DNA from 3 places in the Liquorilactobacillus satsumensis genome. Region 2 is predicted to be linked to each of the others. Evidence: predicted binding sites of a transcription regulator. Region 2 holds the regulator's gene; each other region holds the start of a gene.
The links. The regulator NrdR, encoded in region 2, represses ribonucleotide reductase genes. The targets are predictions, from matches to a motif close to ACACNATATATNGTGT.
Positions count from the first base shown of each region.

Region 1: nrdD (anaerobic ribonucleoside-triphosphate reductase) is a predicted target of NrdR. The motif match lies at 4,369-4,384, and genes of this name have one in related genera.
Region 3: AB3Y88_RS05930 (deoxynucleoside kinase) is a predicted target of NrdR. The motif match lies at 5,273-5,288, and genes of this name have one in related genera.

Region 1 covers NZ_OZ061606.1:1,900,484-1,911,396, forward strand. The annotation lists gene AB3Y88_RS08755 (cyclopropane-fatty-acyl-phospholipid synthase family protein) at 1-618, opposite strand, end outside; gene AB3Y88_RS08760 (LytTR family DNA-binding domain-containing protein) at 931-1,374, shown strand; gene AB3Y88_RS08765 (DUF3021 domain-containing protein) at 1,371-1,835, shown strand; gene nrdD (anaerobic ribonucleoside-triphosphate reductase) at 2,093-4,282, opposite strand; gene AB3Y88_RS08775 (NRAMP family divalent metal transporter) at 4,457-5,743, shown strand; gene AB3Y88_RS08780 (AraC family transcriptional regulator) at 6,088-7,002, opposite strand; gene AB3Y88_RS08785 (FAD-dependent oxidoreductase) at 7,151-8,680, shown strand; gene AB3Y88_RS08790 (MFS transporter) at 8,692-9,903, shown strand; gene AB3Y88_RS08795 (NADPH-dependent FMN reductase) at 9,893-10,468, shown strand.
Region 2 covers NZ_OZ061606.1:548,237-559,149, reverse strand. The annotation lists gene AB3Y88_RS02635 (DNA translocase FtsK) at 1-1,392, shown strand, start outside; gene murC (UDP-N-acetylmuramate--L-alanine ligase) at 1,468-2,799, shown strand; gene AB3Y88_RS02625 (MaoC/PaaZ C-terminal domain-containing protein) at 3,266-3,730, shown strand; gene AB3Y88_RS02620 (Bax inhibitor-1/YccA family protein) at 3,744-4,445, shown strand; gene polA (DNA polymerase I) at 4,880-7,552, shown strand; gene mutM (DNA-formamidopyrimidine glycosylase) at 7,579-8,406, shown strand; gene coaE (dephospho-CoA kinase) at 8,407-9,015, shown strand; gene nrdR (transcriptional regulator NrdR) at 9,037-9,534, shown strand; gene AB3Y88_RS02595 (replication initiation and membrane attachment family protein) at 9,556-10,913, shown strand, end outside.
Region 3 covers NZ_OZ061606.1:1,275,211-1,286,123, reverse strand. The annotation lists gene AB3Y88_RS05955 (O-acetylhomoserine aminocarboxypropyltransferase/cysteine synthase family protein) at 1-1,024, shown strand, start outside; gene AB3Y88_RS05950 (MetQ/NlpA family ABC transporter substrate-binding protein) at 1,117-1,953, shown strand; gene AB3Y88_RS05945 (hypothetical protein) at 2,135-2,980, opposite strand; gene AB3Y88_RS05940 (FAD-dependent oxidoreductase) at 3,160-4,683, shown strand; gene AB3Y88_RS05935 (nucleoside 2-deoxyribosyltransferase) at 4,774-5,247, opposite strand; gene AB3Y88_RS05930 (deoxynucleoside kinase) at 5,537-6,274, shown strand; gene AB3Y88_RS05925 (CPBP family intramembrane glutamic endopeptidase) at 6,429-7,373, shown strand; gene AB3Y88_RS05920 (universal stress protein) at 7,478-7,951, shown strand; gene AB3Y88_RS05915 (L-lactate dehydrogenase) at 8,191-9,108, opposite strand; gene AB3Y88_RS05910 (PTS transporter subunit IIC) at 9,162-10,241, opposite strand; gene AB3Y88_RS05905 (branched-chain amino acid aminotransferase) at 10,278-10,913, opposite strand, start outside.

The sequences.
Region 1 (10,913 bases), 1.4 Mb from region 2:
CTTTTGCTGCGTATACTGATATTGTTCCTTACTTAAGGTGACACCAGTTGCCTCTAAACCGAATTCCTCTGCAGCTACAAAGAGAAGTGTTCCCCAACCACTGCCAATGTCTAGCAGTTTTTTGCCGGGTTCAGGTTTCAATTTGTTTAGAATATGTCTGACCTTATTCAGCTGAGCTTGATCTAGCGAATCATCCGGATGCTCAAAATAGGCGCAAGAATAAGTCATTGTTTTACCTAACCAAAGCTGATAGAAGTCATTACCAATATCATAATGATGTTGGACATCTTGTTTACTCTCTTTTTCTGAATGAGAGATCTTAGGCAAGTGTTTTAAAAATGGATTATTAGTTAAGAAACTTCCTGCTTGGCGATAAGCAGACGCGATTAATTCCTGTAAGTTTCCGATCACATCAATAACACCGTTCATGTATGCTTCACCAAGAACAAGTGTTGGTTGTGATGTCATGGCTTTTAAAGGAATTTCTTGTTTGAGGTTAATTTTAACCTCAGGTGTACCAGTTCCATATGACTCTGTTTTGCCGTCCCAATAAGTAACTTTGATGGGAATATCAAAGGCTTTACTTAGTAACTGGCGATACACTGTTTTTTCCAACATTGAAAAGAACCCCCCTGATTCAAGACTGAATATCCTACTTTTTGGAAATCTGCTTCAGTGCGTGTGTTGTTTTCGTAGTTGAAGCCAGAATCTAACATACCAATTATTTTTATTATAAACCAACGAAAAGCACTTTAAAATCAATAAATCCAAGTAAGCGCATGCTTTTTTTAAATCTGCACTTAAAATGTGACTTGGAATAAATTTTAGAAGTGGCATTAACCGATTATGACTGAAAAATGACCAATTAGGCATGAAAGATAGTTCTGATTAAGAAATTTGTTTAAGCTAAATTTGAAAGGAGGGAAGAAAATGCTGATACGGTTTAATCTATTAAAAGAATGTGTAGCTCCCTTTATTGCAATTAACGCCAAACAAAAGACAGATGAATTAATTACATTGGCTGGGGTGCTTGATCGCTTAGTGAACGACAAAACCGTGGTGGGTTATCAAAATGGTCGTCGTAAAGCAATTCCGTTCTATCAAATTGTAAGTGTGCATACTGCTGGAAAGAAGATAGTTTGTGAAACGGAAACGGGTGTTTATCGGTTGAAGGAAAGGATTTATGAACTAATCGAATTATTACCGGCGGAATTATTCATTCAAGTGTCAAGCGCGGAAATTGTGAGTATTGCTCAAATCAAAGATTTTTCGTTGAGCAAAACTGGGATTTATCAAGTTAACTTAATCAACGGGAGACAGACGTATACTTCAAGAAGATACACTAAAAAAATTAGGAGGGCTTTGTTAAAATGAAAAAAATAATTAAGTACACCTTGGTAGGAATTCCTACTGGAGTTTTTATCGGGTTCATGATAGCGCTCATCTTTTCGTTTATTTATCGGACTAATAATTTTGTTCCTTCGGCGCCAACTTTTGTGAGTTACTTTTCATCTAATACGATGGCAACGGCCGCTTCAGCCTTGCTATGGGCCGGAATGGGAATTGTATTTAGTGTTTCGAGTTTAATTTTTGAAAAAGAACGCTGGAGTGTTACACGGCAGACCACTATTCATTTTTGTGTCAGTTACGTTGGATTTACCCCCCTTGCAATTTTGGCGGGATGGTTTCCGTTAAATGCAGCGTGGTTAGGCGGTTACACATTAATCTTTAGCGGTGTCTATCTTATAATGTGGTGTGTCTTTATGTTAGCCGCTAAAAATGCAATTTTTGAACTCAATCAGTTGGTTGCGCAAAAAAATAATTTGGAGAAGTAAGACAAAGCTGATTTTTGATTAATGTAGGCTATTTTTAGTTTGAATCAGTATGTTTTAACAGTAACTTTTTTGAAAAATTCAGGGTGAACTAATTAAAATAATATCAATAAAAGAGGCTTGTATAATAGCCTCTTTTTTATGATATTTAGTGAAGTAGAACGCAGATTCATACATTGGAGTGATTACTAGGGAGCGTTTTTCTAATAATTTGACCATTACTTGTGTAACTTTTTGAGAGCGGCTTCAAGCATCAGGAGCTATTCATGCTTTGATTCAGCCCTGATTTGACCAGGCCGCATATTTTTAACACGCGCAGTAATTTCTTTATGTCTGCCATGCACCATTGGACGCTGTTGTGGATTTCCTAGATAACCACAGGTTCTTTTGACAACATCACAGGTTTTCGGATCACGGTTGCCACAGGTTGGACATTCGAAGCCGCGAGCCGTGGGTTTGAAATCACCGCTGAAGCCACATTGGTAGCAATGATCAATCGGAGTGTTGGTTCCGAGGTAGCCCACGTGATCATAAGCCCAATCCCAAACATCTTCCAAAGCTTTAGGGTTTTGTTTTAGATTAGGATATTCACAGTAATGAATGAAACCACCAGAGGCGTATTTAGGATAATCTTCTTCAAAAGTAAGTTTTTCAAAAGGAGTTGGATGTTTGCGAACATCATAATGAAAACTGTTTGTGTAGTATTCCTTAGCCGTAATGTCCTTGATTTTGCCAAATTTTGCGGTATCTAAGGCACAAAAGGTGTCGGTTAAAGACTCTGCTGGGGTTGAGTAGACACTAAAGTGGTAGTCATATTGTTTTTCCCAGGTAACACAGTGATCATGCAAACACTTTACAATCGCAACGGTGAAGTCATGTGCCTTTTTGTTATGTTCCCAGCGGGGGCCATAGAAAACTGTCCCGACTTCATAGAGACCAATATAACCTAGGGAAACAGTTGCTCGGCGGTGTTTGAATAACTGATCGACATCCTCGTTTTCTTTCAGCCGTTTTCCAAATGCACCATATTCATATAAGATTGGCGCATTTTGCGGCTGGGCCTGTTTACAGCGGGCAATTTTATTCAATAATCCTTTTTTGGCAACTTCCAAACGCTCATTGAGAATCTCCCAGAAGAGTTGTTGGTTACCTTGAGCCTGGAGCGCGATGCGGGGTAAGTTAAGCGTGACAACTCCGAGATTCATGCGTCCAGAGTTAACTTCCTGACCATGTTCGTCTTTCCAGCCCTGCAAAAAGCTGCGGCAGCCCATTGGTACCTTGAAACTACCAGTGAGTTCTTTAATCTTATCGTACATTAGGATATCTGGATACATCCGTTTAGTAGCACATTCCACGGCTAATTGTTTAACGTCATAATTAGGATCACCCGGCTTTAAATTCAATCCGCGTTTGAGTGTGAACACGAGTTTAGGAAAAATAGCTGTTCGATGTTGTTGACCGAGACCTTTAATTCTGATTTTTAAAATTGCTTTTTGAATTTCACGCTCAATCCAAGAAGTTCCCAGCCCAAAGCCTACTGTAGTAAAGGGCGTCTGACCATTTGAAGAAAATAAGGTATTAATTTCGTATTCTAAGGCCTGCATGGCATCATAGATATCTTTTTTAGTTTTTTCTTGAGCATAGCTTAATCTTTTTTCAGGAAGGCACCACTTTTCAGCAGCGCGCAAATGTTTCCGATAATTAAGCAGCGCATATGGTGCAAGTAATTCATCAGTGCGATCAGAAGAACAGCCGCCATATTGACTAGAAGCAACGTTTGCAATAATTTGCGACATCTGCGCAGTGGCAGTTTGAATCGATTTGGGTGATTCCACGCTTGCATTGCCAATTTTAAAGCCATCTCTAAGCATCCCTTTAAAGTCAATCAGGCAGCAATTTGTCATCTCGGTCAAGGGTGAGTAATCCAGATCATGGTAATGAATTTCACCACGTAAATGTGCTTTGGCAACTGTTTCGGGCATCATTTTCAAGCCTAATGATTTGCCAACCATTCCAGCAGTCAAATCCCGTTGTGTGCTAAAAAGTTCACTGTCCTTGTTAGCATTCTCATGCACAATTTTATCTTTGCTGCCAAAAAGCTGCGCTAATTTGACTTGCGGATTTGTGGCAGTTTCCCAGCGTTCTAAATCTTTTTGACGATAGTCGTTATAAGCTGTGGCAAGTTCGGAGTGTCCAGTATCTAATAAGGCTGTGACAATAATTTCCCGAATTTTGCTGGTTTTGATTTCGTGTGTATAATTAGTGATCTCATTGAAAATTTGCGCTTCTAATTGAGCCCTTAAATGAATATCAGGCGTTAAGGCCTGGAGAACCAAACTGATTTTATAAGCATAAAATTTGCTGTGTTCACCATCGGCTTTAATGACCGCCAGTGTAGTCGAAAGTGTGCGGTTAAGACGGGCTGTGGGCGCTGTTTTGATCTCGTTCATAGTTATCACTCCAATATGATTTCAACTTCTATTCTAATTATTTTGCGGCGTTCGTCAACCATATGTTGTACACGATATCATTTTATTTACTATATATTGTGATTGAACTTTAAACCTGCCCCAATTCCTGCTAAGATATTCAATTAAATAAGTCAGTTAATGGAGTTGGTCAAAATGCAGTCAAATGTCACTCATGGAATCAAGAAGTCCGCACAGGTATTACCGTCAGCAGAGAAAAAACACGCCAAATATCGCTGGTTGAAAATTTGGGGTCCGGGATTGATCGTTATGTTAGCAGATACTGACGCAGGTTGCCTGATTACAGCAGCACAGTCAGGAACGCAGTGGGGGTATACAATGCTCTTGCCCCAATTATTGTTAATTCCAATTCTCTATATGGCTCAAGAAATGACAGTTCGTTTGGGCATTGTGACCCGCAAAGGACATGGTGAATTAATCCGCGAAAATTTTGGAACTGGTTGGGCGTGGCTTTCAGCAGGAACGTTGGCAGTTTCTGCGATTGGAGCTTTGTTGACTGAGTTTGTGGGGGTTGCAGGAGTCGGTGAACTTTTTGGAATTTCTAAATGGATTACAGTACCTTTAGCAACATTCCTGTTAGTGGGGATTGCTTTTAGCGGAAGTTACCGACGGGTTGAACGAATCGGGGTTGCGCTCGGATTAGCTGAACTAGCGTTTATCATCGCTGTGATAATGATTCGACCGAATATCGCTCAAATGGCACAAGGATTAGTGACAATTCCATGGAGACATTCTTCTTACATATACTTAGTAGCTGCCAATGTTGGTGCTGTTATTATGCCCTGGATGATTTTTTATCAGCAAGGGGCGGTAGTTGATAAAAAATTAAGTACGAATGCAATCCCACAGGAACGGCGTGACACGTTGGTTGGAACTTTTATTACACAGGGAATTATGTTAATTTTTGTGATCGCTTTTGCGGCCACGGTTGGAAATACAACAAATCCGAAGTCTTTAAATACGGTTGGGGATCTGGCAGGTGCATTGACTCCTTTTATTGGAGGAACAGCTGCTAATTTGCTGATTGGTGCCAGTATTTTAGGTGGGGCGCTAGTGGCTGCTTTGGTAGTGGCATTAGCTGGTACTTGGGGAATCACTGAGGTTTTAAATTGGAAGCATAGTTTAAATGAGCCCTTAAGTCGTAAAAATAGCGGGTTTTATGCTATGTATACTTTGGCGCATGTAATTGGTGCAATTTTGGTGTTAGCCAATTTTGATTTAGTCAATATTGCAATTGCAGTTGAAGTTATGAACGCACTTTTGTTGCCAATTGTTCTGGGATTCTTACTTGCATTGGAGGCTAAAGTATTGCCAAAAGAGTATCGCATGCACGGCTGCTATAAGTGGATCGTAACGTTTCTTTGTCTCCTTGTGATGGCCTTTGGAGTTTATATGGTGGGACCAACAGTGGGAATTTGGTAAGCAGCGTATGATTTAGGCAAAGTAATAAAGAACCCGTGCATGCAGTTGAAATACGCGGGTTGAGTTAATAAAATATGTTTATCCGGAATAAATAGTGGGAATTTGGGACAAAAGTCGCGAACTTTTTTATACCCTTTGTTTCCAAATATCTAATGTTGAAACGGGGCTGTGACAAAAGTTAAATTTTGTCACAGCCCCTCTTTTATTCCGGATAAACGGGTTCCATAAGTCAAAATTCTCCGTCTAACTTCGAATTACTCATAGCATAGTACTCGCTATGTTCGTAATTTCGAGTTAGTACTCAAATTCTCCCGACTTATGTCACACTCTCTCTTTTTTAGTTGTTATTTGTGAAATGCATGAGCAGCATTGAAACGATTGCGAAATGAACTAGGGGTGGTTCCTGTAGCAGTTTTAAAAATTTTATAGAAACTAGTAGGATCAGCGTATCCAATTTCTGTACTGATTTCAGTGACACTTTTTCTGGTTAATGAGAGCATTCTGCAAGCAAGCTCAAGTCTAATTTCGGTTACTTTTTCAGAAAAATTCGCTTTAAAAACTTTCTTACAGAGACGTGAAAAGTAATTATGCGAATATCCAAAATGGTGAGCCGCCTCTTTGACAGAGATATTTTGAATATGATCGACGATATATTGAAAAATAATCCCGGCTTGTGTTTCGGCAGAAGCATGGTGGATATTCTGATCTGGAAATTGTGAGTCTGTGAGTGAGACAGTTTTTTGATAATTGCGAATTAGTTCAGCTAAAAGCAAACCGATTAAGGTGGTTTTTTCAAATGTAATTGTAGGATCCGCGACCGTGTTTTGGTTCTCCAAGTTGGCTAAAAGGTTGTAGTAGGAACGAATAATTTGAGCGGGTAAATGGCGAAAAACAATATAGACACTTTTAGTCGGGTTGGTGTTATGCATCATATCGTGAATTAGTGGTGAACCACCCATTGTGACAAAGTCGAAGGGATAAGATGCGGAATAGCTTTCAAGTAGGATTTGCAGCGCAGATTTTTTGGAAAGTGACTGTAACGTTAAAGAATTGATTTTTTTGATTAAAATGACTTCATTTGGTTTTAGAAGTAATTTTTGACCATCGATTTTCAGCAAGCACGTTGTAAGTGCTCTCAATAAAAAAATGTGAAACTTTGAGCTATTTTTAGACATCATCGTACTTTGGTGTGTTAAAAGTGCTTTATAAGGGATTATCTTACTATTATTAAGCGGTTTAGATGTGATTGTAAGGAACATTTAATTAACCCTCCAATCTTAAAAAGATAGATTTGACAATTAAAATAGGTTATTTAGAACATATGCTTGTTCAATAGATAACATTATACTAGAACTGTCAAAGAAAAGAAATTAAAGACAGCATAAAATTAGCAAAGGAGCAAATATTATGGAAAAAAAGGTAATAATGACCGAGCTTGTTGTCGCTGGTTCAGGGGGTACAGGGTTGGCAGCTGCATATGCTGCAGCTAAGGCGGGCCTAAAAGTAATTGTTTTAGAAAAATTGCAGCAAATTGGAGGCAATACTCGTATTTCGAGCGGCTTTTTTGCAATTAATTCTAGAGAACAAAAAGCGGCTGGTTTGCAGCTTTCAAAAGCAACCGCTGTGCAACGTTTGCTGAATTATAATCATTTTTTGGCTAATGGACCATTGATTCACAAAATTGTAAATAGCGCTGCAGAAGCTTTGGAAACATTAGAGCAGATGGGCATGAAGATTAAATTGAATCCAACAGCTGCGACAACTCAATTTGCTCATCGTGAAGATGATTACAAGGGTGGATCTTATCACATGTACCAAGATAAAGCGCAAGGATATCAGAAAATTCAACAGACTTTAGAGCGTGCAGGAGTGGAATTCAAGTTTGGAATCACGATGCAGGAACTGTTAAGCAGTGAAGGCCAGATTACAGGAATTAGTGCAGTGAATGAAGCGGGGGAGCGGTTTGAAGTTCATGCTCAAGCAGTGGTTGTTGCCACAGGTGGTTTTGGAGGAGACAAAAAAAGAGTTGCGACGGTTATGCAGACGCCCTATTTACGTACGATTGGTGTGCCAAACATGGGTGAAGGCTTGGATGCAATGGTCAAAGCGGGAGGAAAAAATATTGATGCAACGGCATTAATTCATGCAGCCCAATTAGCAAAATCGAAAATTACGCGCAAAACTTCGAAGCAGCACTTAGCTGGATTTGCGAAAAATCCATTGACACAATTATTACTAACTCCACTTTTTTGGGTAAATATGAATGGGGAGCGTTTTACGAATGAGGATGTAGTTTATGACACAGTCGAGTGGGCAAATGCAGGCTGGTCAGTTGGAGGCCAATATTATTTTGTTGTGGATACTGCAACTTTAAATGATTTCACGGAGCATGGTGGAAAATTGGAAGTCTCACAGGCTGGACCTGGCGCGGATACAACAACCGGTAATTTTGTAGAACTTGCAGAAGCAGCAGTAAAAGATGGGACGGCTTATAAAGGCAATACACTTGCTGAACTAGCACAAAATGCTCATTTTGAGACGGCACAATTTTATGAAGCTGTTAAAAAATATAACGACAGTGTGCAGTTGCGTGTCGATCAACAGTTTGGAAAGTCGAAAAAGTCCTTAGTTTATGCAATTAAAAAGGCCCCTTTCTACGCTTTTACAACTCAAGTAGCACACCTAGGAACAATTGGTGGAGTGCGCGTGGATGAACACTTGCGCGTACTGGATGCTGAAATGCGGCCAATCCCAGGACTTTATACTGGAGGTGCGAATGCAGGCGGCTACTATGAGGGTCACAGTTATCCGGCATATGAAGGGTTAGCCTCGGGGTTTGCTTGGACATCAGGCCGAATTGCCGGTCTAAGTGCAGCAAAGTACGTTAAAAACAAGCAGACTTTGCCAAGCCAGCCAGCTAAAAACGTTTATAAATAGGGGGACAGTTTATGAAAACTTTAACGAAAACACATAGTTGGCTTTTTAAGTTGTCACTGCTTTCAATCTCAATATTAGCAATGACAGCTCCCTCAATTGCGGTAGCTAATCCATTATTAGAAAAAACATTTGCGCAAGAATCTACTGCAAAAATTGAGATGATAGCAACTCTACCCAATTTAGGTGTGCTCTTGATGATTATGTTTTCAACGGTGATTGCTAAAAAATTGGGAGTTAAAAGGACTATTATGTTAGGATTAAGCCTTTATTTAGTGGGCGGATTAGTGCCTATCCTTATTCCGAATTATGTAGCAATTGTCGTTTTTCGCTTCTTAATGGGATGCGGAATTGGGTTATTCAATCCTTTTTCGGTGAGTTTAATGTATCTGTTTTATCAAAAACAAGAATTGGCGGATATGCTTGGATATCAAAATACCGCGCAGAACTTAGGCAACGCCGGTTTTGGACTTTTACTTGGGATTTTAGTGTTGTTTGGTTGGAAAGCAGCCTTTAGTGGATACTTAATAGCCTTGATTCCGCTTATTTTGTTTGGCATGTTTGTTAAAATACCAAAAGAACACGCACAACGAACAGGAGAAAAAACAGTAAAGCAACATGTAAATGGGCAAGTATTTCTGCTGGCTTTGCTGTTATTGTTAGTGTTTGGCATGTTTATGATGATTACAATCAAGTTGGCAAGCTTTGTAACTATTCAAAATATTACAACACCGGCAGTAGCCTCGGTTATTTTGGCAGTTATGGGAGCCACTTCAATGTTTTCCAGTATCGTGTTTGGCAGACTTAGTCGTGCAATCGGGAATTATGTCATGCCCTTAGCGTTTATTGGAATCGCTGTCGGTTTTTTCATTATTGCGTACTCCACGTCAGTTGTTTCGGTAACGATGGGAGTAGTCATTGCAGGTCTTTTCTTTGGTTGGGTCTTTCCGCAGGCTTTTTTCCGAATGGCACAAATTGCGCCTGCGAATTCTGAAAATTTATCAACATCTGTTATTTTGATGGGAATTAACCTGGGTGCATTTTTATCGCCCACAATTGTTAATGCAATTGCCAAAATGTTGGGTAATGATCGTCCGCAGGCCGTTTTGATAATGTGCGGCATTGGGTTTGTAGTCTTGACTTTTGTCGATGCAGTCTATACGCTAATCGACACCAAAAATCATCCACATAATTTAACTAAAGGAGTTGTGAAGCATGACAATTAAACTGATTGGCCTAGTTGGTAATAATGCACCTTTTTCTTACAATCGCTTATTGCTGCGCTACATGAAAGAACGTTATCAAAATATTAATGTCCGACTGACAGTCCAAGAGATCACAGAAATTCCATTGTTTAGTGAACAACTTTTAGAAACGGTCCCAGAAGTTGTAAAACAATTAGCTGCAGATATTAAGCAGGCAGATGGACTTATTATTGCAACTCCCGAATATGATCATGCCATTCCAGCCAGCCTCAAGAGTACGTTAGAATGGTTATCCTGTTATGGAAATGCGCTCACAACTAAGCCGGTTATGATTGTGGGAACTTCACTTGGGGTCCAGGGAACTTCCAGAGCCCAAGATAATTTGCGACAGATTCTTAATTCTCCAGGAATCAATGCATTTGTACTCCCTGGATACGAGTTTTTACTTGGACTTGCAAAAGAAAAATTCGATAGTGAAGGTCAATTGACAGATCAAGCAACACTGAGTTTTTTAGACGAGTGTTTTAAGCATTTTCAACAATTTGTATTGGACAATCAAAGAAATTTGATTGCAGTTCGCGAATAAGGATGCAATTGTGCTGCCATTCTTTGTAAAAAGTTGTGTGGCTTAATTTAAAAATTAGTTGACAATTTTGAAAGTAGGGTTTAATCTATTGTTAATTTAATACTCATTCATGAAACCGTTGAAGTGGAGATCAAAATCATCGTGCACGCCAAGAGAGTTGCCGCTGCTGTGAGTGCAATCGGACGCAGATGATTAAATGGACCACTGAGGGTTCCCCTGAATTATAGTATGGGGAAACGTCAAGACATACGTCAGTTGTCAGGAAGATGTTGGTCTTCTATAGAGAGTGATTGATTAGCAAAAAAGATGTAAAAAAGAAGTCTTTTTTTGGAGTAGTCTAATTAATTGAACTAAGGTGGCACCACGGAGCAGTCCGTCCTTAACTAGTTACTAGTTGAGGGCGGATTTTTTGTCGTAAAATTATTTGCAGCGGAAGGGAAGAAGT
Region 2 (10,913 bases):
CAAGCTGTGACTGACAATGATCCGTCGATGATTGAATGGGTGCGTGGACAAAAAGAAACTCTCAATGATACTTTGCGTTCTTTTAAAGTGAATGCGGCAGTCAATCGTTGGACAATCGGTCCTGCAGTTACCCAATTCGAGATTACGCTTGGCAGAGGTGTGAAAGTAAATAAAATTACCAATTTAGCAGATGATTTAAAATTAGCTTTGGCTGCTAAGGATATTAGAATTGAAGCTCCAATTCCTGGTAAAAGGAGCGTCGGAATCGAAGTTCCAAACTTGCATTCACGTCCAGTAATGCTTGCTGAGGTTTTGGGGTCTGCACGTTTTCAAGAAAGTACCTCTCCTTTAACGGTTGCACTTGGAGTGGATCTGTTTGGACGTGCACAGGTCACGGATCTTCGGCGCATGCCCCATGGTTTGATTGCAGGAGCGACTGGGTCAGGAAAATCAGTCTTTATTAATAGTTTGTTGCTTTCTTTATTGTACAAAGCAACTCCTGCACAGGTTAAGTTGTTATTGATTGATCCTAAAGCCGTTGAAATGGCACCATACCACGAAATTCCACATTTGCTGGCACCGGTTATCTCGGATCCGCAAGCAGCCGCAGCGGCGTTGAAGTGGGTGGTTACTGAAATGGAAGAGCGCTATCAAAGACTGGCTGCAGCAGGTGCACGCAATCTTGAAGCTTATAATAAGAAGGCAGCCGCTCGAGGCGAAGACGGGCTGAAAATGCCATATATTGTGATTGTGATTGATGAACTGGCTGATTTAATGATGGTTGCTTCTTCTGAGGTTCAAGATTACATTGCACGTATTACGCAAAAAGCGCGCGCAGCTGGAATTCATCTTTTAATTGCCACGCAAAGACCAAGTGTTGATGTGATTACCGGAACAATTAAGAATAATATTCCAACGCGCATCGCCTTTATGGTATCAAGCCAAGTTGATTCAAGGACAATTATTGATACTGCAGGAGCAGAACGCTTATTAGGGCGAGGTGACCTGCTTTACCTTGGAAACGGAGCCAGTCAGCCATTGCGCCTGCAAGGGACTTTTGTGCAGGATGAAGTTGATGAATTGGCAGAATTTGTGCGCAGGCAAGGCACTCCACACTATGCATTTGATCCTGCTGGCTTGAAGAAAAAAACCCAAGAAGCAGAACAAGAGGATGCCTTGTTTCCACGTGTTTTAGATTATATTGTAAACGAAGAAACAATTTCAACTTCCAAATTACAACGTGTTTTTTCAATTGGCTATAATAGAGCCGCTAATTTGATTGATGAGTTGGAACAAAAACAGTTTATTTCACCTGCGCATGGTTCAAAACCGCGGTTAGTTTTTCTGACTCAGAAGGATTTGCAGGAGTTAAGAGGTCAGTCGAGTTCTTAAAACTTAAAACATAGCATGTCAGTTTTGTGGTAAACTAAGCGTTGATTGTAAAGATAGAAAAGAGAGGACAACAGCATGAATACTGAAACCACTTATTATTTTGTCGGAATTAAAGGCACCGGCATGAGTTCCCTTGCACTTTTGTTGCATGATAAAGGCTTGAAAGTAATGGGCTCAGATATTGAAAAGTATACTTTTACTCAAAGAGGACTTGAATTGGCAGGAATAAAGATTCTGCCTTTTGCTGCAGAAAATATTAAAGATGGTCTGACAATCATCAAAGGAAATGCTTTTGGAGATGATCAGCCAGAAATAAAACGGGCACATGAATTAGGTTTACAGGTGATTACATATCCTGACTTCCTTGAAAAAATTGTGGAAAATACTACGAGTATTGGGATTGCTGGTGCGCATGGAAAAACAAGTACAACTGGACTGCTGGCACATGTATTAGGCGGAGTTGCTCCAACCAGTTACCTTGTTGGAGATGGTTCGGGTAAAGGCGTCCCAAATGCACGTTTCTTTGTATTTGAAGCCGATGAGTACCGGCGTCACTTTGTTGCTTATCACCCTGACTATGTGATTATGACTAATATTGACTTTGATCATCCAGACTATTTTACGGGAATCGAAGATGTTTTTGACGCTTTTGAAACTTTAGCTAACCAAACCAAAAAGGGAATTTTTGCGTGGGGTGAAGATCCTAACTTACGCAATTTGAAGGCAAAGGTACCGGTTCATTATTACGGAACCAGCAAAAATGATGATTTCAGAGCAGTTAATATTAAACGCACTACTAAGGGCTCCTCGTTTGACGTTTATTTGCATGATGAGTTCTTAGGCAATTATGAAATTCCATTATATGGTGAACATAATGTACTAAATAGTTTAGCTGTAATTGCTGTTTCTTATTTTGAGAAAGTTGACCAAGAAGAAATTAAAGAAGAACTATTGACTTTTAAGGGTGTCAAACGGCGCTTTACAGAAAAATTTGTGGCCGACATGACGATTATTGATGATTATGCGCATCATCCTTCAGAAATTAAGGCAACCATTGATGCAGCACGGCAAAAGTACCCAAGTAAAAAAATCATCGCTGTTTTTCAACCGCATACTTTCAGTCGGACGATTGCGCTAATGGACGATTTTGCTGCCAGTCTTAATTTAGCAGATCGAGTCTTTTTAACTGATATTTTCAGCTCAATTAGAGAGCATGGTGGAAATGTTTCAAGCAGTGACTTGGGAGACAAAATCACAAAGGGCGGAACAGTTCTTAAAGTCGATAACATGTCACCATTGCTTGATTTTCATGATGCTGTGGTTGTCTTTATGGGCGCTGGTGATATTCAAAAGTACGAGTATGCTTATGAAAAACTATTAAGCAGCTTAAGTCTTAAAAATAATTAATTTTTAGGAAAAGCCCTTAATTAACAAAATTGATAGCAAACTCAATAGCATAGTAAGAGAGTGTGACATTGGTCTGGAAAATTTTGACTTATGGAACACGTTTATCCGGAATAAAAGCGAGAGTGTGACATAAGTCGGGAAAATTTGAGTGCTAACTCGAAATTACGAACATAGCGAGTACTTTGCTATGAGTAATTCGAAGTTAGACGGAGAATTTTGACTTATGGAACACGTTTATCTGGAATAAAAGCGGGGCTGTGACAAAAGTTAAATTTTGTCACAGCCCCTTAGTGTTTGCTTACAATATTAAGAATCAACTTGGAATGCTGGTGCAATTAGATACTTAAAGTTTTGCTGATTTTTGACTAGCTTTTCAGATTTAATATTTTCTAAATAACTTATCGATTGTCGCATAAATGTGGATATGCTAGAATATTCTTAAGACTACGTGGAGGTGGCGCTATATATGTCAGAAGATACTCATAGGCGGGGCAAAACAATTGATGAGTTAGCCGAAGGTGATTCGCTGACCGTAAATGAAAGCATTTCTGATCGGGATATTATGCTGTATTTGGGAATGACAAACGATAACAATCCGCTGTATACTCAAGACGAGTATGCTAAAAGAATGGATTATGAAGGGGCAGTTGTACCACAAATCCTTCTGATGGGAATCATCACCAGTTCAATTTCAAAATTACTGCCGGGGCCAGGCAGTCAAGTTGTTAATTCATCAGTTAATTTTGTTTTACCGGTGTATCACAATGAAGATGTCACGTTTAACTTTGAAGTGATCAAGGTCGATACCATGAAGGAAGTTATTACACTTTCTGTAACTGGTGTTAAGGGGAGTGACGAACGTATTATTGACGCGGTCTTGATGGTCAAGCCGCCTAAAGAATTTTCAGTAGTCAACGAAACAAAAAAATAGGGGTGAGTAGTTAATGAATAACGAACGAAAAATTATTAATCAAGAGCGTTCCGGCGTAAACAGTTTTTTAGCAAAAATGTATGCTTTTATGGCTGGCGCAGTTGGAATCTCAGCATTCGTTGCTTATTTAATCAACAATGTTTATTATGAACAAACAATGACGTTTATTGCGCAAAATCGCTTTATGCTCTTTGTGCTAATCGGCTTGCAGTTCTTTATTGCACTTTCAATGTCTTTTAAAGCCAACCGTGCTCCTGCTATCACAGGTCTCGGGTTAGTAGTATTTGCTGCAATTCAGGGGTTATTCTTTGGCATTGTGCTCTCAGTTTATACCGCGGCAGATGTTACGATGGCATTTGTTGCAGCAGCAGCGGTCTTCCTTTCGATGGCTACAATTGGTACCGTGACTAAACGTGACTTGTCTAAAATCGGCACACAGGCTTTGGCTGCTTTGATTGGTTTGGTAGTTGTTTCGGTTATCAACATTTTCTTGCAAAGCACAATGATCCAATTTGTATTTTCATTTTTCGGGGTGCTTATTTTTACAGCTTTAACAGCTTGGGATGCACAGAAATTCAAGCTTCTTTATCAGCAGACTGGGGCTCAGGTTTCGGCAACCAACTTGGCACTAATGGGAGCCTTGCAGCTGTATTTAGATTTTGTTAACTTGTTTATCAGTTTACTGAATATCTTTACTGGCTTTAACAACAAATAATAATTTGTTCTGGGTGTTATAATTGAGTTCAACTTGCTAGAACGGTCAATCTGGGTAATGGACACGAACCGGTTTAGTTTAACAATGCGAGCGACTTTATTCCGTTAGGAAAGAGGTCGCTTTTTTAGTTCGTAATTAGCTACAGTTCGATTAAGAATAATTTTCACCTTAAACAGATTTAGTTTTGTAATTTGGTGTTCGTGCACATAGCCTAACCGATACCTGTCGGCACTTCTATATAACGTGTTCCAGGTATCAGGCTGATGCGCCTAACCTCAAATTACGCATCGTCATAGCCCAACGATTTTGTAATTTGGTGTTCGTGCACACAACCTAACCGATACCTGTCGGCACTTCTAGCTAGTTCCTACCTTCCAAGTAAAATGTTTGGTAGAATAAAGCAAGGTAGACAATCGTTAAAAGGAGTTCGAAAAATGAATAATAAAAAAAAGCTTTTATTAATCGATGGCAACAGCGTCGCTTTTAGAGCGTTCTTTGCTCTGCACCAATCGTTAGAACGCTTCGTTAATCACAGTGGATTGCATACCAATGCAATTTATGGATTTAATACGATGCTCGATAACATTATAGAAAAAACAGCTCCCACACATGCATTAGTTGCATTTGATGCCGGCAAGCAAACTTTTCGAACTGCCAAGTTTTCAGATTATAAAGGTGGACGTTCCAAAACACCTACCGAACTTTCTGAACAACTCCCATACTTGCAAAAATTATTAACAGCTTATGGAATGAAAAGCTATGAACTAAAGGAATATGAGGCCGATGATATCATTGGAACACTGGCCAAGAGGGCCGAAGAAGACGGTTTTGAAGTTGTCATCGTGACTGGTGATCGTGATCTGACACAGCTAGCAACTCCTAAGACAACAGTTGCAGTGACACAAAAGGGAGTCAGTGAAGTTGAAAACTATACCCCTGAACATGTCTTAGAAAAATATGGAATTACTCCCGCACAAATTGTTGACATGAAGGGATTAGTGGGCGATTCATCTGATAATTATCCTGGAGTTGCCAAAGTGGGTGAAAAAACGGCGCTCAAACTTTTAAAACAGTTTGGTTCGTTGGAAGCATTGTACGAAAATCTCGATCAGTTAAAACCTTCGAAAATGAAGGAACACTTGGAAGAAGATCGTGAGACCGCCTTTTTATGTAAAGATTTGGCACGTATCCGGCAGAACGCACCGGTTAGTCTTGAACTCGCTGAGCTGGCATGGGCAGGGGAAAATAATGAACAGCTAACGTCTTTTTATGAAGAAATGGACTTTAAAAGTTTCTTACGTAAACGCGCGGCTAAAAATCCTGCAGAACAGCCAGAAAGAAGCATAAAAAAATTTGCTTACACAGTACTTGACGAGCAAACTATCATAAAGAGCAATTTTCAAGCGCAACAGGGCATTTCTTTTTACCTTGAAATGAGTGGCGCTAACTATCATCAAGCACCTTTGGTGGGGTTTGTACTCGTGTTGGGTGCTCAATACTTTGTTTCGCGAGACTGCAAATTATTACAGCATCCCAAGCTACGTCAATTACTGGCTGATCCCAAGGTGAAAGTGGACCTCTTTGATGGTAAGAGAACTTTTGTAGGGTTAGCACGGCTTGGAATTAATTTAACTGCAATTGATTTTGATCTTTTACTTGTTTCTTATCTTTTGAATACTAGTGAAAACAGTAATGATTTGGGTAAATTGGCACAGTTACATGGCTATGAAGACGTGCGCTCCGATGAAGAGATCTATGGGAAAGGAGCTAAGTATCAAATCCCGACAGATGATAAAATCTTTTTCGGTCATTTGTGCAGTAAGGCACACGCGATTACAACGCTAAAGGCCCCCTTATTGCTGAAATTAAAAGAAAATCAGCAAGAAGAGCTCTATTTGAAGATGGAACGACCACTCTCACTAGTTCTAGGCGCGATGGAATTGGCAGGTATCAAAGTTGATCAGGCGCGGCTTGAACAAATGGGAAGTGAGTTCAAGGAAAGAATTAAAGAAGTTGAGCTGGAAATTTATAATGAAGCTGGTGAAGAGTTCAACTTGAATTCTCCAAAACAATTGGGAGTAATTCTGTTTGAGAAGCTGAAACTTCCGGTAATTAAAAAAACTAAGACCGGTTATTCAACTGCTGTCGGAGTACTTGAACAATTGCGGGGAATGGCACCGATTGTCGATAATATCTTAAAGTATCGTCAGATTGCTAAAATTCAGTCGACTTATGTGGAAGGCTTATTAAAATATATCTCACCTAAGGATAGTAAAGTGCATACAAGATATACACAAACTTTGACTGCAACTGGAAGATTATCGTCAGTTGATCCTAATTTGCAAAATATTCCGATTAGATTACCTGAAGGCAAGAAGATTAGACAGGTATTTGTGCCACGCAAAGCGGGCTGGGAAATCTTTTCTTCTGATTATTCGCAGATTGAGCTGCGCGTACTAGCGCATATTTCACATGACGAGAATATGCAAACGGCCTTTAAAGCTGGTGCTGATATTCATGCCAATACGGCAATGCAGATTTTCGGGTTAGATGCGCCCACACAGGTGACACCTAACATGCGGCGGCAAGCGAAGGCTGTTAATTTTGGAATTGTTTACGGAATCAGCGACTATGGTCTGGCACAAAATATTGGAATTACACGCAAACAAGCCAAGGCGTTTATTGAGAGATATTTTGAAATCTTTCCAGGAGTCCACGAGTACATGAAACGGATTGTTGAGCAGGCACATGCAAAAGGATACGTTGAAACACTTTTCAAACGGCGTCGCTATCTACCGGACATTAAGAGCAAGAACTATAATCTACGCTCTTTTTCAGAAAGAACAGCGATGAATACCCCAATTCAAGGAAGTGCGGCTGATATTATTAAAGTCGCAATGATTAATATGCAAAAAATGCTGCAGCAAGAAAAACTTCAGGCAGTCATGCTACTACAAGTGCATGATGAACTGATCTTTGAGGCGCCCGATGATGAGATTGAACGCTTGGAAAAACTTGTGCCGCAAGTGATGGATCAAGCTGTTTCGTTAGAAGTTCCGCTTAAAGTAGAGAGTTCTCATGGCAGCACGTGGTTTGATACTAAGTAAGATTGTGATGGAAGGAAGAAAAGCAGATGCCGGAATTGCCAGAAGTAGAAACGGTGCGTCGCGGGCTTGAAAAATTAGTACTTGGCGCCCAGATTGAGAATGTGAAAATTTATTACCCCAAAATTATCAATGGGGATCCCCAGAGCTTTCAACAAGAATTGCGTGGACGGACGATTGAAAGTATTACACGGCGCGGAAAATATTTGATCTTTAATTTCGATACTGGGATATCGTTTGTCTCCCATTTACGGATGGAAGGAAAGTACTTTGTTGAAAATCCTAAAACTCCACTTGAAAAACATACGCACATTGTTTTTACACTTTCTGATGGTCAGCAATTAAGATACAATGATGTGCGCAAATTTGGCAGGATGCATTTGGTGAAAACGGCGCAGGTCCAACAACTTCCAGGGTTAAAGAAGCTAGGTCCCGAGCCGACAGCAGCTTTATTTGACAAGCAACTTTTTTATGAAAGATTGAAACATAAGAAAAAAATGATTAAGCCTGCCTTACTAGATCAAACGATTGTTGCGGGGTTGGGGAATATTTATACAGACGAAGTTTTATGGTCTAGTAAAATAAATCCGCAGACACCTGCTGCACACCTCAGCAAAAGTGAGGCTGATCGCTTACATGATGAAATTATCACTGAGCTAGCACGAGCAACTAGCCAAGGAGGGACAACTGTCTTTACGTATACTGATACGTTTGGGCACGCAGGTTCTTTTCAAAAACAACTACATGCTTACGGCAGAAAAGGACAGCCTTGCGAACGCTGTGCAACACCACTGAAAAAAATAGTGGTCGGGCAGCGTGGGACCACCTTTTGCCCGCAATGTCAGAAGGTGAAATAATTGACATATGTTTTGGGGTTGACTGGCGGCATTGCAGCTGGCAAAACAACTGTCAGCGATTACCTAAAAAAAGCAGGTGCAGTCGTGATCGATGCAGATGTAATCGCACGCACGGTGGCATGTCCTGGAACTCCGGGCTTAAAGCAGATCGTGGCGGTCTTTGGCACGGAGATCCTCACTTCTAAGGGACAGTTAGCCCGTCAAAAATTGGGAAATCTTGTTTTTGCGGATCAGCATAAGCTGGCGAGCTTGAATCGCATTATGGGACCGTTGATTCACGCAGAGATTTATCGGCAACTAAAGGTTTATAAAGAAAAAAAAGTAAAGCTACTTGTGTTGGCAATTCCTTTATTATTTGAGGGCGGATATGCAAAATACTGTGATAGTGTAATGACGATTTCAAGCAGCAAAACATTGCAGCTTCAACGTTTAATGAACCGCGATGGATTAACGCAACAGCAGGCCAAGGAACGTCTTGAAGCACAAATGTCCGAAAAAGAGCGCAACCAACGTGCTGACATTGTGATTGATAATACTAAAGAAGTTGAAGAAACCCTGTCACAAGTGCTAAAATGGCTTATAACGAATGGGTTTGCAGAAAAAGCATAGTATTTTAACGAGGTGAAAAATATGAAATGTCCCCGCTGCCATCATAATGGTTCGCGCGTGGTTGATAGCCGACCTGCTGATGGCGGACATGTAATCAGGCGCCGACGCGAGTGTGAGGCCTGTGGGTTTCGCTTTACTACTTTTGAACGAGTTGAAGCGACACCGTTACTTGTCATTAAAAAGAATGGAACACGTGAGGAGTTTAACCGCGAGAAAATTCTACGTGGAATTGTCCGTGCTGCAGAAAAACGTCCGGTAGGTATGGATGAAATCACACGCATCGTTGATGACGTTGAAAATAAGGTCCGGTCATTAGGCGAAAATGAAGTTTCCAGTCAACTGATTGGTGAATATGTAATGGGCTTATTGGCGGATGTTGATGAAATTTCTTACATCCGTTTTGCGAGTGTTTATCGCCAATTTAAGGACATGAAAGTTTTCTTGAAAGAACTCAAGGAAATGATGGCACGTGATAAAAAAAATAAAAATAAAAATGAGAATGAATCCGATGATCAGTAAGGGGGAGTGACCAGCTTGACGATGGTTAACGATAGTTTTTCACCCAAAGATGGATTCATTGTTTTTTCTCGGCAGAAGTTGCTTGCAGGTGATCCTGAAATAGTCATTAAACTATATCAACCCCTGATTGGAGCAGCTTCATTCAGTCTTTATATGCTATTGCGCACGTTTGTTGCACAGAGGGTTTCGCTCTCTGAACGCAGAATGCACACAACTCTGTTAGAGCTATTGGATATGGGAGCAAATAAGCTATATGAGGCACGGTGTAAATTAGAAGCAATTGGACTGTTACGGACGTATGAACAAGAAGATCAATTGGGGAAAGTTGTTCTTTACGAATTACAGGCACCCCAACTTCCACGTGCATTTTTTGAAGATGATCTTTTGCGGACACTCTTGCTTGAGACTGTTGGAGAGCAGCAATTTAAAGCGCTGCAGCACTACTTTTTTAACCCGCTTTTTGAGCACCCACAAGCAGTTGAGACGACTAAACATTTCTTGGAAGTTTTCAATATTCAACCGCGCACACTGCAACAAAAGACTCGATTAGCAAGTCTTTTCGAGAGCTCTGCGACGAAAAAGCCTGAGATGAGTTGGAAAGAGACTGGACTTGATCGTACTTTCGTAGTTGCGCTGCTTGAACATTCATTTATAGATACAAAGCAGGTGTTGGAGCATGAAAAAAAATTATTAGTGGCACACGTAGTTTATGGACTTGATGAGCTTACGCTGGTTAATCTTTTGGAGCAAGCCGCAAATGTAGCAACTAACAAAGTTGATTTTGCACTTTTTGAAAAGTTAGTACAACAGCAAAAACCACAAGGTGCGCTTACAAAACAGGTGAACCAGCCACAGGCTGAAGCTGTTACCAGCCAAGATGTTCCTCAGTTGCGACAAGAAGATCAAGGACTCTTAGATGCGTGTCGCGCCTATGCACCGGCAGACTTTCTGCGCGTCTTGAAAAAGGAAAAAGGGAGCTTTGCGACAGCTTCTGAATTGCATACTTTAGAATGGGTTGGACAAAAGAAACTTTTTCACCCTGCTGTGATTAATGTTTTGATTCATTACATGATGATTGACAGAGAAATGGCATTGTTGAATCGAAATTTTTTTGAAGCGGTGATTTCCGATTGGAGTCAAAAAAAGATCGCGACTCCTGAAGAAGCAATGCAGCAGGTACGCAGTTTCAATTCACTTAAGAAGCAACAAAAAACGCCGACTTCGAAAACACGACCGCGCAGACGCACGCAGGTAATTCAAAAAGAAAAGTTACCTGATTGGGCAAAGGATGGAGCACAGTTAACACCGCAATCTAAATTCAGCGAAGCAGACCGGCAGAAGTTAAAAGCGCGTCTTAGCAAATTTAAAAAGAAACAGTA
Region 3 (10,913 bases), 730 kb from region 2:
TGGGGCTGCTGCTGTTACAGCCGCAATTACCAATATTGCTGGACAAGGTGATGAGGTAATTGCAGCCAGTACACTTTATGGTGGCACCTATAATTTGCTGAATGTGACATTGCCTAAGTTAGGTATTACTACGCATTTTGTTGATCCTGATGCGCCGGAAAATTATGAAAAATATATCAATGAGCACACAAAAGCAATCTATTTGGAAACGATTGGGAACCCTGATATCAATTTACTCGACATTGATGCAATCGCAGCAACAGCGCATAAATACGGAATTTTAGTGCTCGTTGATAATACCTTTGCTTCACCTTATCTTTACCGGCCGTTGGAACACGGTGCCGATATTGTAATCGAATCCGCGACAAAATTCATTGGGGGGCATGGAACCTCAATGGGTGGGGTGATCGTTGAGAATGGGAAATTTGATTATCATGCAAGTACGCGCTATCCGGAATTTACGACGCCGAATGCTCAGTACAATGGATTGGTTTTTGCTGATTTACAAGGCGGTGCTTTTACCACAAAAGTCCGTGCTGAAATTTTGCGTGACACTGGGGCGGCAATCAGCCCATTTAATTCATTTCTGCTGCTGCAAGGACTGGAAACACTATCTTTACGAATTGAACGACATGTTTCAAATACAAGAAAAATTATTGCTTTTCTAAATGATCACCCTAAAGTGGCTTGGATCAAATATCCAGAACTTGAGTCCAGCAAGTATCATACATTAGCAGTGCGCGATTTTCCTAACGGTGTAGGCTCGATTTTCACTTTAGGATTAACTGGGGGAGAACAGGCCGGCAAGGATTTAATTGAGAACCTGAAGCTTTTCTCACTGTTGGCCAATGTGGGAGATGCCAAATCCTTAATCATTCATCCGGCTTCAACGACACATGCGCAATTGAATGCAGAAGAATTAAAGGAAACAGGAATTACACCTGATTTAATTAGAATTTCGGTTGGGATTGAAAATGTGAATGATTTAATTGCGGATTTAAAACAAGCTTTAGATAAGCTTTAATTTAGATAAAAAATTACTTTGTTTGCAAACCATACGCTAGCGCAGGCTTTTCTGTTTTGAAAAATAGAGTAATCAAAGGGAGTGGGAAGTCGTTGTTTAAAAGTTCGCGCTTTAAATTAAGTGTTACGCTTTTGGTGGTTTTACTAATTGCGGTACTTGCATTTTTCACTTTGCATGGTCAAAAGAGCAGTTCAAATAATCAAAAAACAATTTTGCTAGGCAGTTCTCCAGGGCCTTACAGTGAGCTTTTTCTCAAGGGAATTAAACCAATTCTTGAAAAAGAAGGCTATCATGTGACAAATAAATCCTTCAATAATTTGTTGAACGCAGATGTTGCACTTAGCGAGGGTCAAGTGGATTTGAGTGTTGATCAGCATACGGCCTACATGAAGAATTTTAATACTGAAAAGAAGGCAAATTTGGTTGCACTGACGCCAATTCCAACCGTACCTACTGGTATTTATCCAGCGCAAAAAATAACATTAAAAAATGTTGCTTTCGGTGACCGGATTGCAATTCCAAATGATCCTGCCAATACTGCACGTGCGTATAATTTGCTGGTCAAAGCTGGCTGGATTACCTTGAAGAAAGGGACAGATCTGATTAAGGCAACCAAGAAAGATATCGCTACTAATAAGTACAATTTAAAAATTACTGAAATGGACTCTGCTACCATTCCACGGTCTAAGCAAGATTTTGAATATGTTGTTTTACCTGGTTCGGTTGCTTATAGTGCAAAAATCTCTACCAAAAAAATATTACTAGCAGAGACTTTACGTTCTGAGTATCGTTTAGTAGCTGTAACCACTAAGAAAAATGCAAAGACTGCTTGGGCAAAGGCAGTAAAAAAAGCCTATCAATCAACGGAATTTAAGAATTATGTCAAGCAGCATAATAACGATAATTATTGGGTGTTGCCTAATAATTAACGTGGCAGCAGGCGAAAGTTTAAAAGTGGTATGGTAAAAGATAATAAAATAAAGCAGGACTGTGATAAAGTTGGAGAATCTTCCAATCTTTGTGGCAGTCTTGCTTTTTAGTTGAAGCCGATTTTAAAAATAATGGGAGGCGCGTACGGTCGGTGCAAGACAATACGAATAAGGAAAAGAATTATTTCACACTGGCTGCCATTTTTATTGCAGTTGAAGGATCATGTGTCTCCAGTTCATAAATAATGTTGCCCTTTTGCCACCGCACGAGTTGCTCCCGACTTCCGTAACTTAAGCCGACATTGAAGCGGATTTCACCATAAGATTGTGGTGCAGGCAAAAGATAGCTCTCAAGTTCTGCAACTGTTTGTTTGGCTAACTGTGTAGGATCCTCATTTTTTACGGCAGCAGCATGCACACTCAGTGACCAGTTGCCTTCGTTCCAAGATAAGTACCGTTGTCCCGCTCCTGAATCAAGATATCCTTTAATATTATGTCCCAAATCGACTGTTGGTAAGCCCTGAGAATCACTTGCAGTTCGGTGGGTAACTTGTTGGGCAGCCTCGGTGGCAGACGAATAGGTTTTCTTTGTAAATTCAGCATAAGGAATTTCCTGTGCGACGCTAGAATCATTAAAATCTTTGGCACGTGTCCCAACACTATAGCTAACGGTATAATTAGCAGCATTTCCATGATAACGCGCATTGAGTTTATCGCTACCACTAGTGAGACCATCATTTTGTGGTAACAAAACAGTGCCCAGATGTGTAATGAGCTCATGATTCAGTTGAGCAAGGCGGGATGCTTGTTGCTCGGATTGAGAAGATGCAGCTGCAGAGCTAGTAGTGGACTCTTCTTGGCTAGCACTTGCTTTTTGGCTGTTTGTTTGGGTACTTTTGGCAGCTGACTGTACTTTCTTTTCGGTTCGGGTTGCTGATTGTTTTTCAGTTCCTGGTTTCTTTTGCGAGCTGCACCCCACGAGCAGCAAGCATAGTGGAATCAAAAATAGTTTATTTTTGTTTAACATCTTTTGTAACCTCCCCTTTGTCATAAGAATACTATATCTTTGAGGTGGGATACAGCGCAGTGTTTATCTCCTTAAAAATAATATCGAAGAAATATAGGGACACGAAAATTTTAATAGGTTGAATTTGCTCACAATTTCACTTATTATAAGGTAAAAGCCAAGCTAAAGGAGGCATTTTTATGAATACAAACGACGATAGTAAGGACTACAATACCACAGATATTAAGCTGATCAGCACTGAAGTTTTGATAATTGGTGCAGGTAATGCTGGATTAATGGCCGCTGCTGCTGCTGAAAAAGGGGTAAAGACGCTCGTAATTGAAAAAGAACACACTATTAATCTTTTACGGCTTAGCTTAGGTGGGGTTGATACTAATGCTCAGAAACGAGCAGGCATAAAAATAAACAAGTTTGAATTAGTGGAATATCTAGCTGCTTTTGCACAGCATAATGTTGATGAAGGCTTAATTTATCATTGGGTAAACAACAGCGCTGAAGCAGTCAATTGGGTGGAAGATAATGTGTTACAGCCGCATGGGGCACATCTTCGCGCTGAGCCAGATATTGGAGAAAAGAATCCGATTTATAAAGCATTTCCAACACAAAACGACGTAACAAAGGATGATAACACTTTTGCTTCTTATGGAAAATGGTTCCAAGAAAAAGTCGAAGAAATGGGTGTTGAACTGCTCTTTGACACTTCATTAGTAAAGTTGGAAGTAGACAATGGAACTGTCACGGGGATTGTTGCTAAGAATCTTATCGATGATAAATACTTTAAAATTAGGGCAACTAAAGGCGTGATTCTGTGTACAGGAGGTTACTCAGCGAATAAGGAGTTATTATCAAAATGGAATCCATTAGCCTTAAAAAAGAATGTCTATAATGACAGTCCACGTAATGATGGGGCTGGAATTATGGCTGCAATGAATGTGGGAGCAATTAAAGATGAAGCGCCTGCAGGATGTACTTTTGATAGGGGATTAGTACCAATTGGGACTCGAACTGAAGATATGTACGTTCAAACCGAAACTTATCAAGACTGGTTGTGGTTGGCAAGTCATCCATTACTGAAAGTCAATGTTCGTGGTGAACGGTTTGCAAATGAATCAACCCCATATGAGTTTATTGTGAATGCAGCAAGTAAACAAAAAGGGTACTTGTATGCGATGATCTGGGACAGTAATTTTGGGAAATACGCAGCTCAATTTCATACTTTAGGATGTGCACGAATTGGTTTTCCTGGATATATGGCAAATGTTGAGAAATTGAAAGCAGATACGGAACAGTATGTCGACAAAGGACTGATCGTTAAAGCAAAAACGCTTGAAGAGCTTGCTGAAAAACTTCATTTACCGGTTGAAAACTTATTAAAGACAGTAGCTCGAGTTAATGAGTTATCCGCACAAGGTGTTGATCAAGACTTTGGGAAAGAGGCATACAGGCTGACTCCGGTTGCTCAAGCACCATACTATGGCTGTATGTTAGGCGGACGCTTACTATGTACCTTTGATGGGTTGCGCGTCAATAAAAAGATGGAAGTTCTGGATGAGGATTATGCGCCAATCAATCATCTATACGCAGCTGGAAATGACAGTGGCGGCTTTTTCTTTGGGAGTTACCCAGATCGTGTTCCGGGTACAGCGGCTAGTCATGCACAAACTTTTGGGCGACTAGCTGGTAAACAAGCAGCTCAAAATTAATGAGTGGAGATCTTATGGATTTCAAAATAAAAACTAGGCCGCTAATATGCGATGGCCTAGTTTTTATTTTGAAATTTGCTGAATCATCACTTAAAAGACCTCACGGTGTGCCGGTTTTGATTTTAGAACATCAAAATTATAAGTTGCAAGTTCCTTTAGGCCATCACCGCTGGCATCAAAATAAGCCGTCAAACTTTGTGCAATCATTAGGTTAAGTTTCTTTTGCGGATCAAATTGTACGATAACAATAGGGGTTTTGTTTTCAAAGGCAGCCCCAATTTCAAAAATAGTGCCAGAGTCGCTCTCATTTTCTCCGCCTTCCAGTTTATAATCGATAATTGCCACAAGCAGATCAGCACGGTGAACTTGACGCATGTCTGAAGCAAAAACGTATTGCTGCCAAGCACGGCTGCCGAATTCTTCTTCTTCAAATTGATGTTCTTGAGGTAAAAAGATATTTCCGCTATCAATGGTTTTGTTTTGCTGCAATGCTTTTTTAACTGCTTGAATTCGCTGATTTTGGGGTTCGCTGAAAAATGGTGCTGCAAGATAAACTTTATTCACTTATATGACCTCACTTTTACTTTTCCTACAAGATACAGTGGTTGCATTTAATTTTAATACATTCACTTGTGTAAAAGCAATCCTTTATTTTTATTTAGAGACCGAGTATGATGGTAATTGGTACTTGTTGAGTCGATGGACTGAGTGACTGTTACTGGCAGGTATACTAAATGTAACAGAGTATTTATGCGTTTAATCTTCAAGGCTTTTTGTTTCCGTCACAGGGTTTTTGAAGATCAAAGCTAACGGCACTATGAATAGAAGAATTAGAAAGGGTGTAACGATCATTTTGATTACATTATCTGGGATTATTGGATCCGGCAAGTCCAGTTTAACAGGCATTTTGGCTAAGGAATTGGGAACCAAAGCCTTTTTCGAACCAGTGGAGGATAACCCGGTGTTACCGCTATTTTACAAGGGAAACGAGATCGCTGCTCAAAAAAGAGCTGCTGGGGATGAAGAAGCTACTAATCCATATGCTTATTTATTGCAGACATTTTTTCTAAACAGGCGTTTTAAAATGATTAAAGAGGCAATGCAAGGTGACAATAACATTCTGGATCGGTCAATTTATGAAGATGAACTGTTCATGAAGATGAATACAGAGATGGGTAATGCGACTGATGTCGAATATCAGATATATAAAAGTTTGTTGAATAATATGATGGAAGAGCTGCCTTATGCTGCCAAGAAGAAAGCACCTGATTTAATGATCACTATCAGAGTCTCTTACGAAACAATGATCAAGCAGATTACAAAACGCGGTCGCAAATATGAACTTATTGAAAATGATCCTTCACTTGTCGGATATTACAAGAAGCTGTTACAATATTACGATGATTGGATGCATAATTACAACGTCTCACCGTTGTTGATTCTTGATGGAGATCAGTACGACTTTGTAGGGAATCTAGGTGATAGAATCAAGGTTCTTGAGTTGATTGAGGATAAATTGCAAGAACTTAAGAAAGTTTCTAGTTCACAGATAGAAACGCTTAAAAAAAAGCATCAGATTTTGCTCAAATAAAATGTTTTAAAAAATAGCGGAGTTGTGACAAACTGAGTTTTGTTATGGCTCTTTTCTTTTACCTAAGGATATATTTACAAGCATAAAGAGAAAACAGTATACTTGTGTAAACAAACTAAGTTTTGGACCCAGCTAAAGAAGGCTTTGAGAGGGAGTGGCAGCTATTAATAACTCTGCAAAGAAAAAGTTTCAAAAAAAACTTGGGAAAACATTATTGGTGACAGCGATCTATTTTGTGGTTTTTCAAGTTGTCGCATTAATCGCCTCTGTTTTTTTGTTAATTGGTAATAATTCGGCAGTCAAAAATATGTTGCCAAGTGCAATTGAGCAAAGTGGAGTACCTTACTTTTGGGCGATCGGTGTCGGCTTATTAGTTATTGTAGCTGTGTCGCCACCTCGTTTGCGCAGGCAATATTGGATAGCGGGAAAAGAACAGATTTCATGGAAAAAGTTTTTCAGTCTAACGGCGATCCTGATGACGCTGCAGATTGTGGCAGGTATTTATGGTGCGCTATTTGAAAAATTGGTCAACTTGATTGGCTTTAGCGCCACGCAACAGTTGGAGGCCGCGACACATTCCAGTCAAAGCTTTTCAATGTTGTTATATGCAGCTTTGTTAGGACCTTTGACAGAAGAAATTGTTTTTCGTGGATATTTACTGCGAAGTTTAGCAAAATATGGAAATGAGATGGCAATTATCATCTCAGCGTATATGTTTGGGTTATATCATGCTAATTTTGTGCAAACCCCCTTTGCATTTATGGTTGGACTCGTCTTTGGCTATGTTGCACTGAACTATGGGATTAAATGGTCGATTGGTTTGCATATCTTTAATAACTTTGTCTTGGGAGACTTTTTGACGTTCGTGTTGCGTCGGCTAGCACCTGCTCGAGCAGATCAGCTTAGTGGGATCATTATTCTAGGTGGCGGCATAATTGGTGCTTACATATTAGCCCGTAACTGGAGCAAACTACGCATGTGGTGGGCCGCTAATCGAGAGGGACGCCATTATTTGCGGACAGCTTTTGGCAGCAAGTATCTGCTGATAATAACGCTTATTGTGGTAGGGTTGGCATGTTTGGGACTGACAAGAGTTTAAACACCAGGACGTGCACTATTACGTAAATTGCTTGAAGTTTTGCAGCAGCAGCGCTATGATAGCACTATAGAAAGCAGTTCTAACGTTAAAGGCGGGTGGATGAAATGGCTCATAAATATGCACATATTTTGGTAGCAGTTGATGGTTCTGACGGGGCTGAGGTTGCCCTGAATAAGGCAATTGAATCTGTGAAACATAGTCAAGGAGCTACGCTGGATATTTTGAGAGTTCTAGATTTAAACTCTTTGGAATATGGTGGTGCAGGAATAGCGCTTGATGGAGAACGGATCTATAAAATTGAGCAGGCCAATGAAGATTACATGCTGAAGCTCAAGGAGCGCTTACTTAAGGATAATGAAATCGAGCATGATGCTCTGCGTGTCCATCTTCGTTTTGGAAATCCCAAAATTGTTATTCTTGATTTCCAGAAAGAATATCAAAATGATTTAATTATCGTCGGATCAACAGGTAAGAATTTCATTGAACGACTGGTGGTTGGTTCAGTAGCATCTTATATAATTAGAAATGCAAACTGCGATGTATTAATGGCACGGACAGCAGTTAACAAAAGCAAATAAGATTGAAGCCAGCTCTAAAAATACATTGAATATTAAAGACTATATTAAAAAAGTATCCCGCAGCTCAAGTACAAGCCTGCAGGATACTTTTTTATTTTACTGCACTAATACGGAAACTAATCATAAACGTAATCTTGGAATAATATAGTTTTTATTGTTCACACATAATCACAACAAATTGATGAGGATGTTGTGAAACACTTTGAAACTGTGGCGATTGAACGTGGAGAAGTACCTAGTTACATTGTTTCAAATTTTTCTTTAATAGTTGCTGCAGACTTTGCAAGTTTTGCTTCCTCTTCAGGAGGCAATGGGATCGTGACAACTTCTTCAACACCGTTTTTACCGATGATTCCAGGTTGGCCCACATAGGAATCGTATTTAGCATTGTAAGTCGAGCATGGGCACATTAAGTGTGCATCATCAAAAACTGCCCGGCTGAGTTTAACTGCACAAGTAGCGATTGCAAAGCTAGTGTAGCCTTTGCCAGAGTGAACTGCCCACCCACCAGAACGTGCTTGCGCTTCTAATTTGTCAAGGTCTAATTGTTTTTTTGCTGCCAAAGGTTTTACAGCCAGACCATTTACCTTGACTGTCGACCAAGCCACAAACTGGGATTCACCATGTTCGCCATAAACAAAGCCGGTTACGTTTTTAGGATCAACAGCGAAATTTTCTGCAACCACACGTTGCATTCTTGCTGTATCAAGGAAGGTGCCAGTTCCAAGAACTTGTGAACCAGGTAATCCAATTTCTTTTTGCAGATATTGAGAAATTGCATCGCAAGGATTCATTGTATCTATCAGGACGCCATGGAAGCCACTTTTCTTGATCTTGGGTGCAATGTCTTTGACTATTTCCCGGGTATATTCGAATTCTGCCCAGCGATTACCGCTTGCGTGATCAAGTGCATGGATATTTCCTGCTGTCACAAATAGAATATCGGTATCAGCCAGTTCGCTGTAGTCTTGAATCTTAATCTTGGGCCGTGTCTCCAAACGTGCGGTTGCATCTTGGAGATCCAACTGTTCAGCGCGAGCTTTCTTTTCATTTTTATCAATCAAAATTAGTTCATCCGCATCACCCTTAGTAACTAGAGCAAAGGCGATTGTTGCACCAACATGACCAACACCGATAATTGCGTACTTTCTTCCCATTACATCTATTTCCTTTCCGTTCCATCAAGTAATTAAATTAGTTATTGTTCAGCTTAAACGATCTCCAAGTGTAATTGGTTATCTTTGATTAACCCAACCTTTTTCATCATGCTGTATGCTACCAATGAAATAACTGCTGGCAAGAACATTCCCGTAAATACATAGACTGCAAAGGATTCCCAGCCTTGACCCATGTAAGCAATTGGCGCAATAAATGAATTGAGGCCTAAACCTGCAAGCTTATATGTTGAACGGAAACCAAACATGATAGTTGCGATTGGGGCACAGACAACTGCCGAGAGGATTGATGGGACTAAAAGATACGGGTTAATTAACAGATTAGGGAACTGAACCTTGGGTGTCATCACTCCCTGCGCGATGTTTGCACCTGCGTTATTTTGTCTGAACGACATTGCAGTGAAGGCTACAAACTGCGAAGTTGTACCAATCAAAGCAGCAGCTGATGAAATTGGATCGAGTGTTAAAGCGATCGCAAGAGCAGCAGAGGAAGCGGGTGTCATTAAGAAAAGTGCCCAGATGGCAGAGATACAAATTGAGCCGACCAGCGGATTAACCTGCATCGTTTGTGCGATAAATGCACTGACATTTAATAAAAACGGTGTAGTTACGGCTGCTAATCCTAAACCTGCAATTCCACCGGTTAAGGTAGCCGCGAAAGGAACAAGCATCATATCAAGTGGTGTTTTACCTGTAAGATATTTACCGACAAGTGCAGCCACTAAGCCTGCTAAAACAGCACTGACAGGTTGACCGGTTGCAAATGTTGCACTTCCGGCAGCCTGCATCAAACTGGACCCAGTTGCGGTAGTGCCGTTAACAGCGCCAGTGGTAAAATGAACTGCATTTGCCCCGACAGTTGATGAAATCATGGCACTGAACATTACAAGTGAGTTTGTTCCAAGCTGTGAAGCAATTGCGACCCCTAATGCAGGGGCAAGCAAGTCATTTGCAATCACACCCACTTGATAAAGTGCATTCCAGTGAACAAAGGAAGCGATTGTCTGCAATAATAATCCAATTCCTAAAGTAACTAAGATTGCGTTGGCAACTGCGGCACTGATGCGGTATGCATATTCTTTTACAGTTGGGGCGGTCGTGTTTGTATTCTCCATTTTAATAACAGCTCCTCTTTCTCTTGAAAATCGCGACTATACTTTTTCGATCCAGCCTGTTGGCGCTTTGCGATCGCCAAACTGAATACCGGTCAATTCATCGTAAAGTTTATGTGTTACAGGCCCAACTTCAGTTTCACTATAGAAGACATGGAAGTGATCACCATATTTGAAGCCGCCAATTGGTGAGATTACGGCTGCTGTTCCGCAGGCACCGGCTTCAGCGAAATGATCCAATTGATCAATGTAGATATCCCCTTGCTCGGTTTCCATGCCAAAACGTTTCTCAGCCAGATACAAAAGTGAATATTTTGTAACACTTGGTAAGATTGAAGGAGATTTTGGTGTGACAAACTTACCATCTTTAGTGATTCCAAAGAAGTTTGCGGAACCGACTTCTTCAATCTTTTTGTGTTCGATAGGATCAAGGTAGATACAGTCTGAGAAACCTGCATCATGTGCAAGTTGTCCAGGGAAGAGACTAGCAGCATAGTTACCACCGACTTTGCTTGCCCCAGTCCCTTTATGTGCGGCGCGATCATATTCTGAAGCAACGAAATTCGTAGGGGTTAAACCACCCTTGAAGTAGCTGCCAACCGGCATGGCGAAGATTGAAAAAATGTATTCTTGTGCTGGATGAACACCGATATTACCGCCAACACCGATTAGATA